One region of the Pseudoalteromonas sp. APC 3495 genome, then DNA from elsewhere that is predicted to be linked to it. Evidence: predicted binding sites of a transcription regulator. Region 1 holds the regulator's gene; each other region holds the start of a gene.

Region 1 (5,010 bases):
GGCGTACTTATTACAGACCATAACGTGCGCGAAACACTTGATGTTTGTGAAAAAGCCTACATAGTTTCTCATGGGGAGTTAATTGCATCAGGCACTCCTGAATACGTATTAAACGATAAAACAGTACGCGATGTTTATTTGGGCGAGCAGTTCAAGCTCTAATATGTGTGTTATTCCACTAAGCATCTGCTAAGATTAATCATACTTAGGTCTGTTGACCTTTCAAGGTTGAATTTGCAGCAGTCTGTTTGGTATTTAGGCAAGGCAGAGCCTATGTGGTGTGGTATTCCCCATAAATAGGCGATAACGCAGCATCAATGCCAAACAGGCGCTGCCCTTCGGGTTCTGCCTAGGGACGATTTACTCTTTGTTGCCTACATGGATGTAGGTAAGGAGCGTGAGCAGGACGCGGAAGCTTTGCTCGGTTTTGACTTAGCCCACTAGGTTACAAACCTCGCGCCGCAATTAAACCGCCCCTAGTTTGAACAAATTTTAATCCGTAAAGGTCAACAGACCGTAATTTAAAAGGATTGTTAGAGATAAATGAGGCAATCATTACAGCTGCGCATGGGCCAGCAACTTACAATGACTCCACAGTTGCAACAAGCAATTCGCTTATTGCAACTCAGTACATTGGATCTCCAGCAAGAAATTCAAGAAGCGCTCGATAGCAACCCCTTGCTTGAAGTTGAAGAACACGATTACAGCGAAGACACTGCAGGTAAAAACGAACAAAAAGCCGATAACGATGACTTAACGCTAAGTGCCTCAGCTGACGATAAACCTAGCGAGGATGAGCAAGATAGCGGCGAAGCAATGACCAAAGACACCATTAGCGATGATATGGCTATGGATGTTACTTGGGATGAATATATGAGCGCTGCGCCTGCCTCTTCATCGGGCCCAATGCCAGAAGATGAATCTATTTATCAAGGCTCTTCGACTGAAACGCTGCATGAGTATTTAATGTGGCAACTTCAACTGACGCCGTTTAGTCCTACCGATGAAGCGATAGCTATTGCAATTGTAGAAGCTGTGGACGACTCAGGGATTCTAACCCTTAGCTGTGAAGAAATATTAGAAAGCTTTAACCAAGAAAACGACGGCGAAGATGAAGTTGAACTTGACGAAATAGAAGCGGTACTAAAGCGTATTCAACTATTTGATCCAGTGGGAATAGCCGCGCGTAGTTTACAAGAGTGCTTGTGTATTCAGCTAAATCAATTTGATAAAGACACACCTTTTTTAAACGAAACAAAAATGATCTTAACCGATCATATTGATTTACTTGCTGCACGTGACTATCGCACGTTGATGAAAAAAACAAAGCTTAAAGAAGATGAGCTTAAAGAAATCATGACGTTGATTCATACGCTCAGCCCAAAACCGGCAGACACTATTGTTAGAGAAGAGTCTGAATACGTTATTCCTGATGTGTCGGTTAAAAAAGTTAAAGGTCGTTGGGTAGTTGAATTAAACCCAGATAGCATGCCTAAGATCAGAGTAAATAGCCAATATGCAGCTATGTCGCGTACGGTTAAATCAAGTGGTGATAGCCAGTTTATTCGCTCGCACTTACAAGAGGCTAAATGGTTTATAAAAAGCTTAGAAAGTAGAAATGACACGCTACTTAAAGTAACCAACTGTATTGTGCAACAGCAACAGGCCTTTTTTGAACACGGTCCTGAGGCTATGAAGCCTATGGTGCTTAACGATGTGGCTGAAATGGTGGAAATGCACGAGTCGACTATATCGCGTGTTACTACGCAAAAATACATGCATACACCACGTGGCATTTTTGAGCTTAAATATTTCTTTTCAAGCCATGTAAGTACTGAAAATGGTGGCGAATGTTCATCAACAGCAATACGTGCATTAATTAAAAAATTAATCGCTGCAGAAAACTCAGCTAAACCATTGAGTGATAGTAAAATTGCAGATATATTGGCAGAGCAAGGAATTAAAGTAGCGAGGAGAACCATTGCAAAATATCGCGAATCTCTAGCTATTCCCCCGTCTAATCAACGTAAAAGTTTGATTTAAGGCGTACAACAAAGAGGAAAATGTTTATGCAACTGAATTTAACTGGTCGCCATGTAGATATTACCGACTCGCTTAGAGACTACGTAAATAGTAAATTTTCGAAGTTACAGAGGCACACTGATCACATAACGAATGTGCACGTTATTCTCGATGTAGAAAAACTAAACCAAAAAGCTGAAGCAACCGTTCATGTTAGTGGCGCTGAGATTTTTGCCTCTACTGAGCATCAAGATATGTATGCCGCTATAGACTCGCTCATTGACAAGCTAGATCGTCAAGTAATTAAACACAAAGAGAAACTTGCTCGACACTAACACTATGAAACTAAGCTCACTTATCTGTCAGGACTGCAGTAAAGCTGCGGTCCTTTTTAATAGTAAAAAAAGAATTTTAGAATTTATCAGTGAATTGGCTCACAATAAGCTGCCCTATTTAACACAACAAGATATTCTTAATGCATTAACTGCAAGAGAAAAGCTTGGAAGTACAGGCATTGGCCGAGGCATTGCTATTCCACATGGTCGCATGAGTGGAGCTCAAGAGCCCCTTGCTTTGATTTTAGTGAGCGAAACAGCTATTAATTTTGATGCGATTGATAACCGGCCGGTTGACATTTTTGTCGCGTTAATTGTTCCCGATGGCGATAATCAGCAGCATTTGAAAACGCTAGCCACGATTGCTGATAAGCTCAATGATAAAGAATTTTGTAAACAGTTACGCGCCGCCAAATCGGATAGCGAACTATATCAGGTTATCGTCAGTCAATCGTAGTAACAAAGAAAGGTGATAAATGGAATTAATAATTATAAGCGGTCGTTCAGGGTCAGGTAAATCTGTGGCGTTACGCGTTGTGGAAGACTTAGGTTATTATTGTGTAGACAATATTCCTCTTAATTTATTACCATCATTAGTGCGCAGTGTTTCCGACAGTTATAATAAAATTGCCGTGAGTGTTGATGTACGTAACCTACCTAAAGAGCAACAGCAGTTTAATGAAATCATTGAATATTTACCTGGTTTTACTAAACCAACGGTATTTTATTTAGACAGTGACGATCAAACATTAATAAAACGCTTTTCGGAAACGCGTCGTCTCCACCCTTTATCTATTGATTCTTTGCCGCTTGATTTAGCCATAAAAAAAGAAAAACAACTGCTTGATGTATTGATTAATCGTGCTGATTATATGATTGATACCACAGATTTAAGTGTGCATCAGCTTGCTGAATCTATTCGTGAAAAAATACTCGGAAAAAAAGATAAACAACTGATCATTACCTTTGAGTCATTTGGTTTTAAACACGGCATCCCTAAAGAAGCAGATTACGTATTCGATGCCCGTTTTTTACCAAACCCGCATTGGGAGCCTGAACTTAAGCCACTTACGGGGCTGGATCAACCAGTAAAAGACTACCTAGCAAGTCACAGCATAGTGCAAAAATTTACATGGCAAATTCAAACATTTGTGCAAACATGGCTGCCGCATTTAGAACGAAATAACCGCAGCTACTTAACCATTGCAATTGGCTGTACCGGTGGGCAACACCGCTCTGTTTATTTAGCGCAAACCATTGGTGAAAGCTTTGCAATGAGTCATCCTAATGTAAAAATTCGCCACCGAGAACAAGAATAAAATCAAAGCTTGCGAGAACATGTCATGCGGTTAGAAAATACATTTTTAATAAAAAACAAATTAGGATTACACGCTAGAGCGGCGACAGTATTAGCTCAGCTTTCTGTGCAATTTGATGCCACAATCACTTTATTTCAAGATGACAAACAAGCCGCTGGCGATAGCGTGCTGGCACTTATGTTACTCGAAAGCAGCCAAGGCAAAGAAGTTAAGGTGGTATGCGAAGGCCCCGACGCTGAGCCTGCACTTAGCGCAATAGGTGAACTCATCGACCAACGATTTAATGAGCAAGAATAAAAAAGTTCATTATTAACTCATCATCCTAAGCTTAGGTTAATAGTGGTTGAGTTAGTTTGCTCACATAAAGTAAGATAAACTAAAATTGAATAGCATTTATACCCTTCCAGCATGTAATACAATTTAATTAAGGACGCCAATGCCTGAAGCTTTAGAACAAGATATTCCACTACAACAACTAAAACAGGTGACTAAGTCACTAAATAGTGGTCAATTTGTTCAAGTTAGACGCATGCTGGCAAAAACGGCGCCTTGTGATACCGCACTTCTTTTAGAATCATCCCCGCATAAAATTCGCCGTATGCTCTGGCAGCTTGTTGATCCTGATGTACAAGGTGATGTGCTTGAAGAGCTGTCTGAAGATGTACGTTTGGGTATTATTGCGCAAATGGCACCCGAGCACATTGCTGCCGCAACCGAAGACATGGGCCATGATGACTTAGGGGAAGTACTACGTAGCCTACCTGACACCGTTTATAAAGATGTTGTTAGCGCTATGGATATTCAAGATAGAGAACGTGCAACGCAGGCTTTATCGTATCAAGAGCGCTCTGCTGGCGCATTGATGAATATAGATACCGTTACTATTCGCCCCGATGTGACTCTAGATGTGGTACTGCGTTATATTCGCTTACGCGGCGAATTACCTGAGGGTACAGATGACTTATATGTGGTTGATGAAAATAACTGCTTTTTAGGCGCCCTATCGCTGAGTACTTTATTAACTAATCCCCCTGAAAAAATTGTTCATGAGTTAATGGATGAAGACTGTGAGTCTATTCCTATTTCAATGGATGAGAGCGAAGTTGCACAATTGTTTGAGCGTCATAACTGGATATCGGCACCGGTTGTTGATGACAACGCACACTTGCTTGGGCGGATCACCATTGATGATATCGTTGATGTTATTCGTGAAGACGCTGAGCACAGTTTACTGGGTTTAGCGGGTTTAGATGATGAAGAAGATACCTTTGCACCTGTGTTGAAAAGCTCTAAAAAGCGCTCAATTTGGCTGGGTGTAAACTTACTAACTGCAT
Region 2 (5,010 bases), on a different contig from region 1:
GTTTTTATAATTAGCGCGCTTTTTTAATATGGTGTACCAACTTAACCCTGCTTGTGCCGATTCTAACGTTAAAAACTCAAAAAGTAGGTGATCGTCATACACAGGTACGCCCCATTCATGGTCATGGTAATCCACGTAGTCGGGTTTTGAAGTATCTAACCATGGACAGCGACACTGAGCTTCTTCTTTCATGCTTATTCCTTAGCGCGTCATTTTTACGGCACGTATTTTAACTATTTAAATTGTTGATATTATTATGAAATAATTTTGGTACATATTGTGCATTAGCCACTACATCTACATTAATTTAGAGAGTTGATTATGGCCCTTGCAAGTGTGCTAAAACCTCAGTTTATTTCTGCTAATCAGTATAACCCATGTTTACTGCAAGAGGAGTATGTTGGTGAGTTGAGTGATTTGCGTCAACAAGCAAGTTGGCTCTCTCATCTGGTTGATACCATGCCTGCGGGCGTGATTGTACTCGATGGTAAAGGAATGATCGCCAAAGCGAATCAAATTGCCATAGATATGCTCGGCGAGCCATTAGAAGGAGAGAAGTGGTTTAGCGTTATTCAGCGCTCATTTCGTCCTCATCAAGATGATGGTCATGAAGTGTCGTTAAAAGATGGACGCTTAATTAAGCTCGATATTACTGCACTCGCGCCTGAGCCTGGGCAACTTATACTAATGACCGATTTAACCGAAACCCGACGCTTACAAAAGCGAGTCGCGCATATGCAGCGTTTAAGTGCCTTAGGTAAAATGGTTGCGTCTTTAGCTCATCAAGTACGCACACCGTTATCAGCGGCTATGTTGTATGCCGCAAATTTAGGCTCAAAACGCTTACCCGAAGCGTCTCGCGGCAGTTTTCATACTAAATTAATGTCACGTTTAAAAGATTTAGAAACCCAAGTAAACGACATGCTGTTATTTGCTAAAAGTGGTGATCAGCAAGTTGTTGAGCAAGTGTCGATGCAACAGCTACTAAGTGAAGTTAAAGCCGGTGCCGATGCTATGGTAGCGCTCAATGATAGCGAATTAAATGTGAGCTTACCTGAGCCTGATATTGAAATTATGGGTAACAAAACAGCATTGGCAAGCGCAATTCAAAACCTAATTCATAATAGTATTCAAGTCATTGGCAGTGGTGCACAAGTACATCTTAGTGCTTTGCGTGATATGCAAGACCCTGATTATGTCCGCATTAGTGTTAGTGATAATGGCCCTGGGCTTGATTTAGCACAAACTGAAAAAATATTTGAACCCTTTTATACCACCAAAAGCCAAGGTACTGGTTTAGGACTTGCCGTTGTAAGTTCAGTGGCCAGTGCACATCAGGGACGTGTTGAAGCAGACAACAACCCACAAGGGGGAGCAATTTTTAGTATGTTGCTACCTATTAGTGTCACATCTAAATTAGGGGAGTCACAATGAGTAACACTATTTTAGTTGTAGAAGATGACGCCGGACTTCGTGAAGCATTAATTGATACGCTTGAAATGTCAGGTATAGCCTGTATGGCCGCCAATAGTGCCGAGCAAGCCATGGTGCTACTAAAAAAAGAAGCATTTTCATTGGTGGTCAGTGATGTACAAATGGGCGCAATGAGCGGCTTGGATTTATTACGTAGTATTAAATTAAATTACCCTGATTTACCCGTACTAATGATGACGGCCTACGCCACTATTGATGATGCTGTAGAGGCTATGCGTTTAGGCGCGATTGATTATATGGCCAAGCCATTTGCACCAGAAGTGCTATTGAATATGGTGAGTCGTTACTTACCAGAAAAAGAAAAAGAAACAGACGGGCCCATTGTCGCCGACCCTAGTAGTATTCAATTACTCGAACTTGCTAATAAAGTTGCTCGATCAGATGCCAGTGTGATGGTGCTTGGGCCAAGTGGCTCTGGTAAAGAAGTACTGGCGCGTTATATTCATGACAAGTCAAAACGCTGCAATGAACCATTTGTAGCAATTAACTGTGCTGCTATTCCTGAAAACATGCTTGAAGCTACTTTGTTTGGCTACGAAAAAGGCGCGTTTACTGGCGCGATTCAGGCCTGCCCGGGTAAGTTTGAACAAGCACAGGGTGGGACTATCTTACTTGATGAAATTACCGAAATGGATTTAGGCTTACAAGCTAAACTACTGCGGGTATTACAAGAACGCGAAGTTGAGCGTTTAGGCGGTCGTAAAACCATTTCGCTAGATGTACGTGTGCTTGCAACCAGTAACCGCGAATTAAAAGAGGCCGTTGCTGAAAATCAGTTCCGCGAAGATTTATATTATCGACTCAATGTGTTTCCTTTACTGTGGCGACCACTGTGTGAGCGCCCAGGGGACATTATTGTGCTGGCTAAACATTTGATTGAACGTCACTTAAGTAAAAGCAAAGAGCCAATGGCGTATTTAGATAGCAGTGCAGAGCAAAAACTGCTTAGCCATAGCTGGCCCGGTAACGTACGCGAACTAGATAACGTTATCCAGCGAGCATTAATTTTACGCAGTGGGAATAGTATTGATGAGCATGCTATTTTTATCGAAAATCTAGCCCCAACGCATTTTGTGGCAGAAACTAAAGCTGACATTGAGCCTGTAAAAAGTAGTCTCAGTAACGCTTATTATGATGAAAAAGCAGCGCCTGCAGATGAGCAAAAAAATGATTTGTTAGCCGTCGATACTGGTAGTTACAAAGATGAGCTTAAAGATAAAGAACATCGTATTATTTTAGAAACCTTGGCACGCTGCCAAGGAAAACGTAAAGAGGTCGCCGAAACCTTAGGTATTAGCCCGCGTACTTTACGCTACAAATTAGCACAAATGCGTGATTTAGGTATTTCCCTCCCAGCATAACCCCCATAAGCCCTAAGTTCAATCACTTGAATTTAGGGCTGTCAAAACTCTGACTGCTTAATTATTTTACTTAAAGCGTTGTTTTAATTGGTTTTAATTTTTGGCATGTTTTGTGCTTTATTCTCTTTAAGAGTTTACTGCATTATCAGAGACAATTATGAAAATTCAAAACAGTGCTTTATTTCAAGAAATGCAATCAATGGCTGCGGAGGCCACACGTAGTAATCAAGTTAATAACTTGCCAACGCAAGTGCAATCAACCTCTACAGCACAGTTTGGTGACATGTTGAGTAATGCCCTTAATACAGTGCATGAGCTTCAGCAAGACACAGGGCAAAAAGTAAAAGCGGTAGAGAATGGCGACAGAAGCGTATCACTTGCTGAGGCTATGATTGCTTCGCAAAAGTCTTCTGTGGCATTTGAAGCTACGGTACAGGTTCGTAATAAGCTTGTTGAGTCTTATAAAGAAATTATGAACATGCCTGTTTAACTAGGTAGTGGAGAATTATTGTGGCGCAATCTAATCAATCTACAGATCTGGCACTTGCTGATGGCATGATGGAGCAAAGTGAAAACGAAGATCAACAAGAGCAAAAATCAGGCTATTTCAGTTCCCTTGGCGGTGTTGATGTTTTACGTCAAATTACCCTGATTGTTGCATTAGCTATTTGTTTAGCCATTGCTATTTTCGTTATTATTTGGGCTCGTCAGCCAGATATGCGCCCTTTAGGTAAAATGCAAACTGAAGAGTTAATAGAAACACTCGACTTTTTAGATGCACAAAAAATTGACTACCAACTTGATGGCAATGTGGTCTCGGTGGATGAAACTGAATATCAAAATATCAAGTTATTGATGACCCGTGAAGGTTTAGATCAAGGGCCTACATCAGGTAGCGACATTATTATGCAAGACATGGGGTTTGGGGTAAGCCAACGTTTAGAACGTGAGCGCCTTAAACATGGCCGTGAGCAACAACTTGCCCGTACTATAGAAGAGCTAAATAATGTTACTCGCGCCAAAGTATTGTTAGCTATTCCCAAAGAAAATGTATTTGCCCGTAGAGAGAAAAAACCCTCTGCGACTGTTGTACTTACTCTTAAACGCGGTCGCTCTCTAGATGGCGAAGAAGTTGACTCAGTAGTTGATATGATAGCTTCAGCGGTACAAGGGCTTGAGCCTTCTCGCGTTACTGTGACCGATCAAAATGGTCGTTTATTAAATTCAGGCTCGCAAACCTCTTTAGCTGCACGCTCGCGTAAAGAATACGATATAGAACGTAAACGTGAGCAAGAATACCTAGAAAAAATCGACAGTATTTTGATCCCCGTGGTTGGATTAGGTAATTACACCGCACAAGTAGATTTAAGTATGGACTTTAGTGCGGTAGAAGAAACACAAAAACGTTACAACCCAGATTTACCTGCGGTAAGAAGTGAAACGACCTTTGAAGAAAATAATATTGGTGGCCTAGCGGTTGGTATTCCAGGCGCGCTGACTAATCAGCCACCAGTTAACTCAACTATTCCTGAAGATGCGATGGCGGGCGGTGCAGGCACTGCAACCTCACCGAGTAGAACTCACAAAGAAGCCACTCGTAACTATGAACTCGATACCACTATTTCACATAAGCGTCAGCAAACTGGAGTGATCCGCAGAATAAGCGTCTCTGTTGCAGTTGATTACCTGCCTACGGTGGGTGAAAATGGTGAAACAACTATGACGCCACGCTCGGTTGAAGCCCTGTCAAATATTCGTCGCTTGTTACAAGGTGGCGTAGGCTTTGATATGCAACGTGGCGATGCACTTGAAGTAGTGACCGTACCATTTGTTCGTGAAGACTCAGCGCTTGATTTCGAGTTGCCTTTATGGGAACAAGATTGGTTTATGAAAATGATGCGCTTAGTATTAGGTGCACTGGTTATTATTGTACTGATTTTAGCTGTCGTTAAACCTATGCTTAAACGCTTAATCTACCCAGATAATACACTTGAAGAATACGATGAAGATTCTCTTAGTTCAGGTGTTGATCTTGGTGACAGCACATTAGATATGCTAAATAATGACTTTGATTCTGCTTCTGTTGGCTTCTCAAGCGATGGTACACTACGCTTACCAGACCTACACGGCGACGAAGACTTACTCAAAGCGGTTC
Region 3 (5,010 bases), on a different contig from region 1:
AAGTTGTGTTAATAGTAAATACCGCAAGTGAGTGTGGATTCACCTATCAATACGAGTCATTGCAAGCATTACACGAAAAGTATGCCAGCCAAGGTTTAGTCATTATAGGTTTCCCGTGTAACCAATTTGGCCAGCAAGAACCCGGAGACGCGAATCAAATAGCACAAGGTTGTTTAATAAATTACGGAGTTAGTTTTTTAATCGCAGAAAAAGTGAACGTTAATGGTCAGCATACACATTCGGTTTTTCGCTATTTAAAATCTGTATTGCCGGGGTTTTTGACACGAAAAATTAAGTGGAACTTCACAAAATTTTTGATTAATGCAGATGGCTCACCGATTAAGCGCTACGCGCCCTTTACTAAACCTGAAAAACTAGAAAAAGTAATTGAAAAAGCATTGCTCGCAGCTAAAGTTTGAGGCTTAAAAATTATAAAGAGGCATAAAGCCTCTTTATTACCAACCCACAGAGCTCTAAATACTAACTAAGTAGCAGTTAAAAGCTAATATGTCGGCACTGATTTGTACTAGCGACAACCTAATCAATATAATCGTTTAAGTCATCTTCACCTAGGTTTTTACGCAAGCGTTTTTGCTCAAGGTAATCCTCTAACTTTCTTTTCACCTTTTGCTTTTTCTTGTCGTGTTGATTACGCCCGACCATTTCGTATTCGTCTTCAACAAAATCATCATCTAGCGCATCGTAACTAAATGTCTTACCCACAACCCACTCCATAAAGTGTTTGAGACCAATTACGGATTCTTGTATCGCGATAATTGGTGAAATTAAAATGTTCAACGCAAATTCATTGTACAAATTTACGTCAAAATAAAGCCACATCGCTATCCTAAATAGTCTCTGTGTCAGTATTGTGAATAAATAGCGCTAAATTTGAATTGTGGAAAGTGAGAGTTTTTTATCGTATCGATAAATTTTATTTATTATCATTTAACTGTTGGTTATTTTGACCAAATTTTAGCTTTTTTAATAACTTTACTTTCAACTTCAAAGCACCTTAAAAATCACAAACCACTGTTTTTAAACACTAAAAACTATTGGCACCAAACTTGTTATAAGTTAATTATCATCATCAAAAAACAGAGAATAAACATGAAAGAATTATTATTAGTTAGCGCAATTATGTGCGCCCCCGTCGCCATGGCTCATAACGATAACAGCTCTTCAATTACATTTAGTAACGACGAATGTAAAGTTGAGTTTAAAAACGATGTACGTATAAAGCCAAGTGAATTAGAAATTTTTAAAGCCAACAATCAACGTATGACTTTTACCACTCAAGGTGAGTTGTCGATCAATGGCGAGCAAGTAGCATTAAATAGCGCTCAGCGCCAAGCACTGACCAACTACACAGATAATTTACGTGCGCAATTACCTGAAGTAGCCAACATTGCACTTGATGGCGTTAAAATTGCGGGCGTTGCATTAGAAGAAGTCGCCAATGCATTTAATATTGATGGCCTCGATAACATTGCTACCTTAATGGACGATATTCAACAAGAAGTAGAGGGTACCTTTTACCAACAAGGTACATTTGTCATGGGCCAGCAAAGCTTCACTCAGTTTGGTGAAAACTTTGAACAGCAGTTTGAACAACAAATAGAAACTGCCGTTGAGTCGGCCGTAATGCAATCAATGGGCAGTATTTTAGTAGCATTAGGCTCTGAGCTAATGGGTTCAGGTGGCGACATGCAAGCCTTTGAAGAGCGCATGGAAAATATGGGCGCACAAATAGAAGAAAAAGTAGAGCTCCATGCAAAAAAACTTGAACAGCGTGCAAATACACTGTGTGGTGACTTTGTTGAAATCGCACAACAAGAAACTCAACTTGCTGCGCAAGTGCCTGCATTAAAAGGCTATGAGTTATTTACTATAAAACAGCACTAACTGCTCAGCATTTTAATTAATCTCCCTTTGCGGCATTTGCTTTTAAGCTATGCCGCATTTTGCGTTTTTTACCCCCACCAGTCCCATTTAACTCAAATAATAGACTGTTGAGCGGATCTGCTCTTGCTGTGCAGAGGCATTTTGTGGCTTCATAGTAAAATACAAACCAAAGTATAATCTTCACTTCGCTCTAGATCACTTAGAATGCCGTCCGAGCTGATGATTGTAAGCCCAAATTGCAACATATTAAAACCACCTCTTTTTAAGTTTTAAATTCTTGAGGCGGTGCGATCCCCAGTTAGACGCGTTTTAAAACGCAACTAACTCCAAAGTGCCTAGTAACCTAGGCACTTTTTTTATAATTTAAAAGCCTAGCAACACTCTTTTTTATCGTTTCTTTAATGCTCTTCTCTGATAAATAATTAACCACCTATAAATAGCATGTTAAATCTTTTAACGAAGTAAAACCCACCCCATTAATACAAAATAATTTAATCTGAATAACTATTCAAAATAATCTATTTATAAACATATTAAAATTAAAAAAACTGCAAAAGCCCCGTATAAAAGTGATATAGCACACGACTATAATGAATAAATATACAAAATCAAAAAAAACGCCATTAAATAGCAAATCAAAAAAAACACTTTCAGATTAAAAAAACTAATACTTCACCAGCAATTTTTATCGCTTTATTTTTAACCAACCTACGGGCAAAATGCACACGTTTTCAACAGACACAACCTTGGAGCGAATACAATGAACCCAATTAATACATTAAACCAAACAGCCACAACTCACGTTGCAGTTAAACCAACTAATCGCAAAGCGAGAATGTTAGCTAAACTTAACCGTTACGGAAAAAAATTAGCACTTGGCGGTGCAATTCAATACAAATAATCACCCAACCATGATTTTTGTATTGTTGCAGCAAACACCCAACCACTAAATGAAGTTTCTTCTTTAGCTCCATCTGTTTGCTGCCAGCTCCCTCCTCATAGCTAAAAATCATCTTTAATTTTCATAATTTACAAAAAAAACCGCATTTACGCTCACTTTTTAAGCAAACGATCTTTTTGCTATTTACACAGGCAACTCACCTAAGTATTATCCTGCATCACGACGTGGAGAGATGGCAGAGTGGTCGAATGCACCGGTCTTGAAAACCGGCAGGGGTTTATAGCCCCTCTAGGGTTCAAATCCCTATCTCTCCACCACTTATTTGTATTAATTGGTTTTTTCCGATTGATAACACGCTGAATAATGCGTCGGAGAGGTGTCCGAGTGGCCGAAGGAGCTCCCCTGCTAAGGGAGTATAGAGTTTGTAGCTCTATCGAGGGTTCGAATCCCTCCCTCTCCACCATTACTGATTACAAGCCACTTAATTGTGGTTTTTTTGTGCCTAAATTTTAACTCCGTTAAGAAATAGGGAGGGTGAGCACTCTCGACAGGGTTCAATAAAATGTCTGGAACATTTTAGGCCGCTGCAAGCGTCGCGCAGCGATTAATTACAGGGATGTAAGTAAGTCTATCCCTCCCTCTTCACCATTACTGATTACAAGCCACTTAATTGTGGTTTTTTTGTGCCTAAAATTTAATAGCCTCTATTAATTCGCACTTTGTATAAGGCCGTCGCGAGCGCATGCTAATAAATTAAACAAATTGTATGGTGTCACAACTTAGTGCATTATAAATGGTACTTTAAACCAGCTTAGGTTTAACCATGGCAAAGCTAATATTACTACTATGTTGTTTGGGTGCCTGTGCTGCTAGCATGGCAAATGAAGTGACGGTTTATAAATGTACCATTAAAGGAGTGCCTACTTTTAGTCAAACTCCTTGCGCTGAAGACGCTCAAGTGATCACGCTTAGAAACGTCAACATCATGCAAACAAATACGCCACAATCTGAGAACACACCAGTTGCCGATACTTCTGTTGACGATTATCTAGCGGTGCAACAAATAGAGCGTGATATTGTGCAGCTTGAGCTTAAGATTAAACAATACCAACAAGAATACGCACAAAAAAAACAGCAAATCGATTACATGACCCAAGATAAAGCAAATCGCTTAGGAGCCAGCTCAATTGCGAATGCCATTACCACTGAAACGGCGGCACTTAAGCAGCGATTTGACCCACAAATCAAGCAAGCACAACAACAAATAGAAGCACTCACTCAAAAAAAACAGCAGCTTAGTCAGCAACCTTAAGTATGTGCTTCACAACATCAATAAATGTTTGTATCTCTGACTTTGTATTATATATGTGAGGTGAAACACGGATGCCGAGTTTACGCACATCAACACTTATTTTTGCAGTCTCTAATGCTGTTAATACACTTTGCTGATGCTCAGAAAACTGCAAAATAGCGGTGCCACTACATTGCTCTTTAGCGCTAGGTGACATTAAAAAAGCGCCCAATTGCTGCTGAATTAACTCAAGTAACATCAAGTTGTGCGATCTCACTTGTTCAACGCCAAATTCAACAATATATTCAATACTATGAGCGGCAATAATATAAGGAAGTACCGAGGGCGTACCGCCCCAAAACCTTAGTGTTTTAGCGTTATATTGAAAATGCGCAATATCAAACTCGAATGGGTTTTGATGTGAAAACCAGCCAACATCTTTTGGTTCACATTGTGTTATTTGCTTTGGATTTACCCATAAATAAGCAGCTCCTGGCCCTCCGCATAGCCACTTCACACTTGAACCGATCATAAAGTCAGCATTTAACGCCGTTAGATCGACAGGGATAACCCCTGCCGATTGCGCCACATCAATTATTGAGAGTGTATTCGTGACTTTACTCAGCGCCACAATATCGTTTATGGGAGCTTGTACACCCGTATTAGAATAAACATGGCTAACAAATACCCCATCAATCTCTGAAGTTAAATATCGCTGCCATACCTGTCTATCACTCAAGTCTTCATGCTCAGGGATGTAGCGTATTTTTGCACATTCAGGCAGTGCTTTTTGCATTACAAACCCCATACTGGGAAAATCAGCCTGCGCCATTAATACTGTACACTGTGGTTTATTAAATACGGGGTGTGACATAACCAATTTGGTTAAACCACTGGATAAATTAACCTGAGG

The links. Region 1 encodes sigma-54, which starts transcription at its own class of promoters, with help from an activator protein. Its sites were predicted from a motif close to GTTGGCACGNNNNTNGNNT; they were not measured.
Region 2: the regulator sigma-54 is predicted to act here: its motif matches at 2,955-2,973, upstream of fliE (flagellar hook-basal body complex protein FliE).
Region 3: the regulator sigma-54 is predicted to act here: its motif matches at 1,055-1,073, upstream of QL984_RS07085 (YggN family protein).

The regions. Positions count from the first base shown of each region.
Region 1 covers NZ_JASDDA010000009.1:34,159-39,168, forward strand. The annotation lists gene lptB (LPS export ABC transporter ATP-binding protein) at 1-162, shown strand, start outside; gene QL984_RS05570 (RNA polymerase factor sigma-54) at 544-2,043, shown strand; gene hpf (ribosome hibernation promoting factor) at 2,070-2,357, shown strand; gene ptsN (PTS IIA-like nitrogen regulatory protein PtsN) at 2,362-2,814, shown strand; gene rapZ (RNase adapter RapZ) at 2,834-3,676, shown strand; gene QL984_RS05590 (HPr family phosphocarrier protein) at 3,701-3,973, shown strand; gene mgtE (magnesium transporter) at 4,113-5,010, shown strand, end outside.
Region 2 covers NZ_JASDDA010000017.1:29,180-34,189, forward strand. The annotation lists gene QL984_RS08975 (DNA-3-methyladenine glycosylase I) at 1-192, opposite strand, end outside; gene QL984_RS08980 (ATP-binding protein) at 322-1,434, shown strand; gene QL984_RS08985 (sigma-54 dependent transcriptional regulator) at 1,431-2,855, shown strand; gene fliE (flagellar hook-basal body complex protein FliE) at 3,013-3,345, shown strand; gene fliF (flagellar basal-body MS-ring/collar protein FliF) at 3,366-5,010, shown strand, end outside.
Region 3 covers NZ_JASDDA010000012.1:16,307-21,316, reverse strand. The annotation lists gene QL984_RS07095 (glutathione peroxidase) at 1-419, shown strand, start outside; gene QL984_RS07090 (PA3496 family putative envelope integrity protein) at 538-723, opposite strand; gene QL984_RS07085 (YggN family protein) at 1,111-1,905, shown strand; gene QL984_RS07080 (hypothetical protein) at 2,666-2,806, shown strand; tRNA gene QL984_RS07075 (tRNA-Ser) at 3,033-3,123, shown strand; tRNA gene QL984_RS07070 (tRNA-Ser) at 3,177-3,269, shown strand; gene QL984_RS07065 (DUF4124 domain-containing protein) at 3,630-4,118, shown strand; gene QL984_RS07060 (aminotransferase class V-fold PLP-dependent enzyme) at 4,102-5,010, opposite strand, start outside.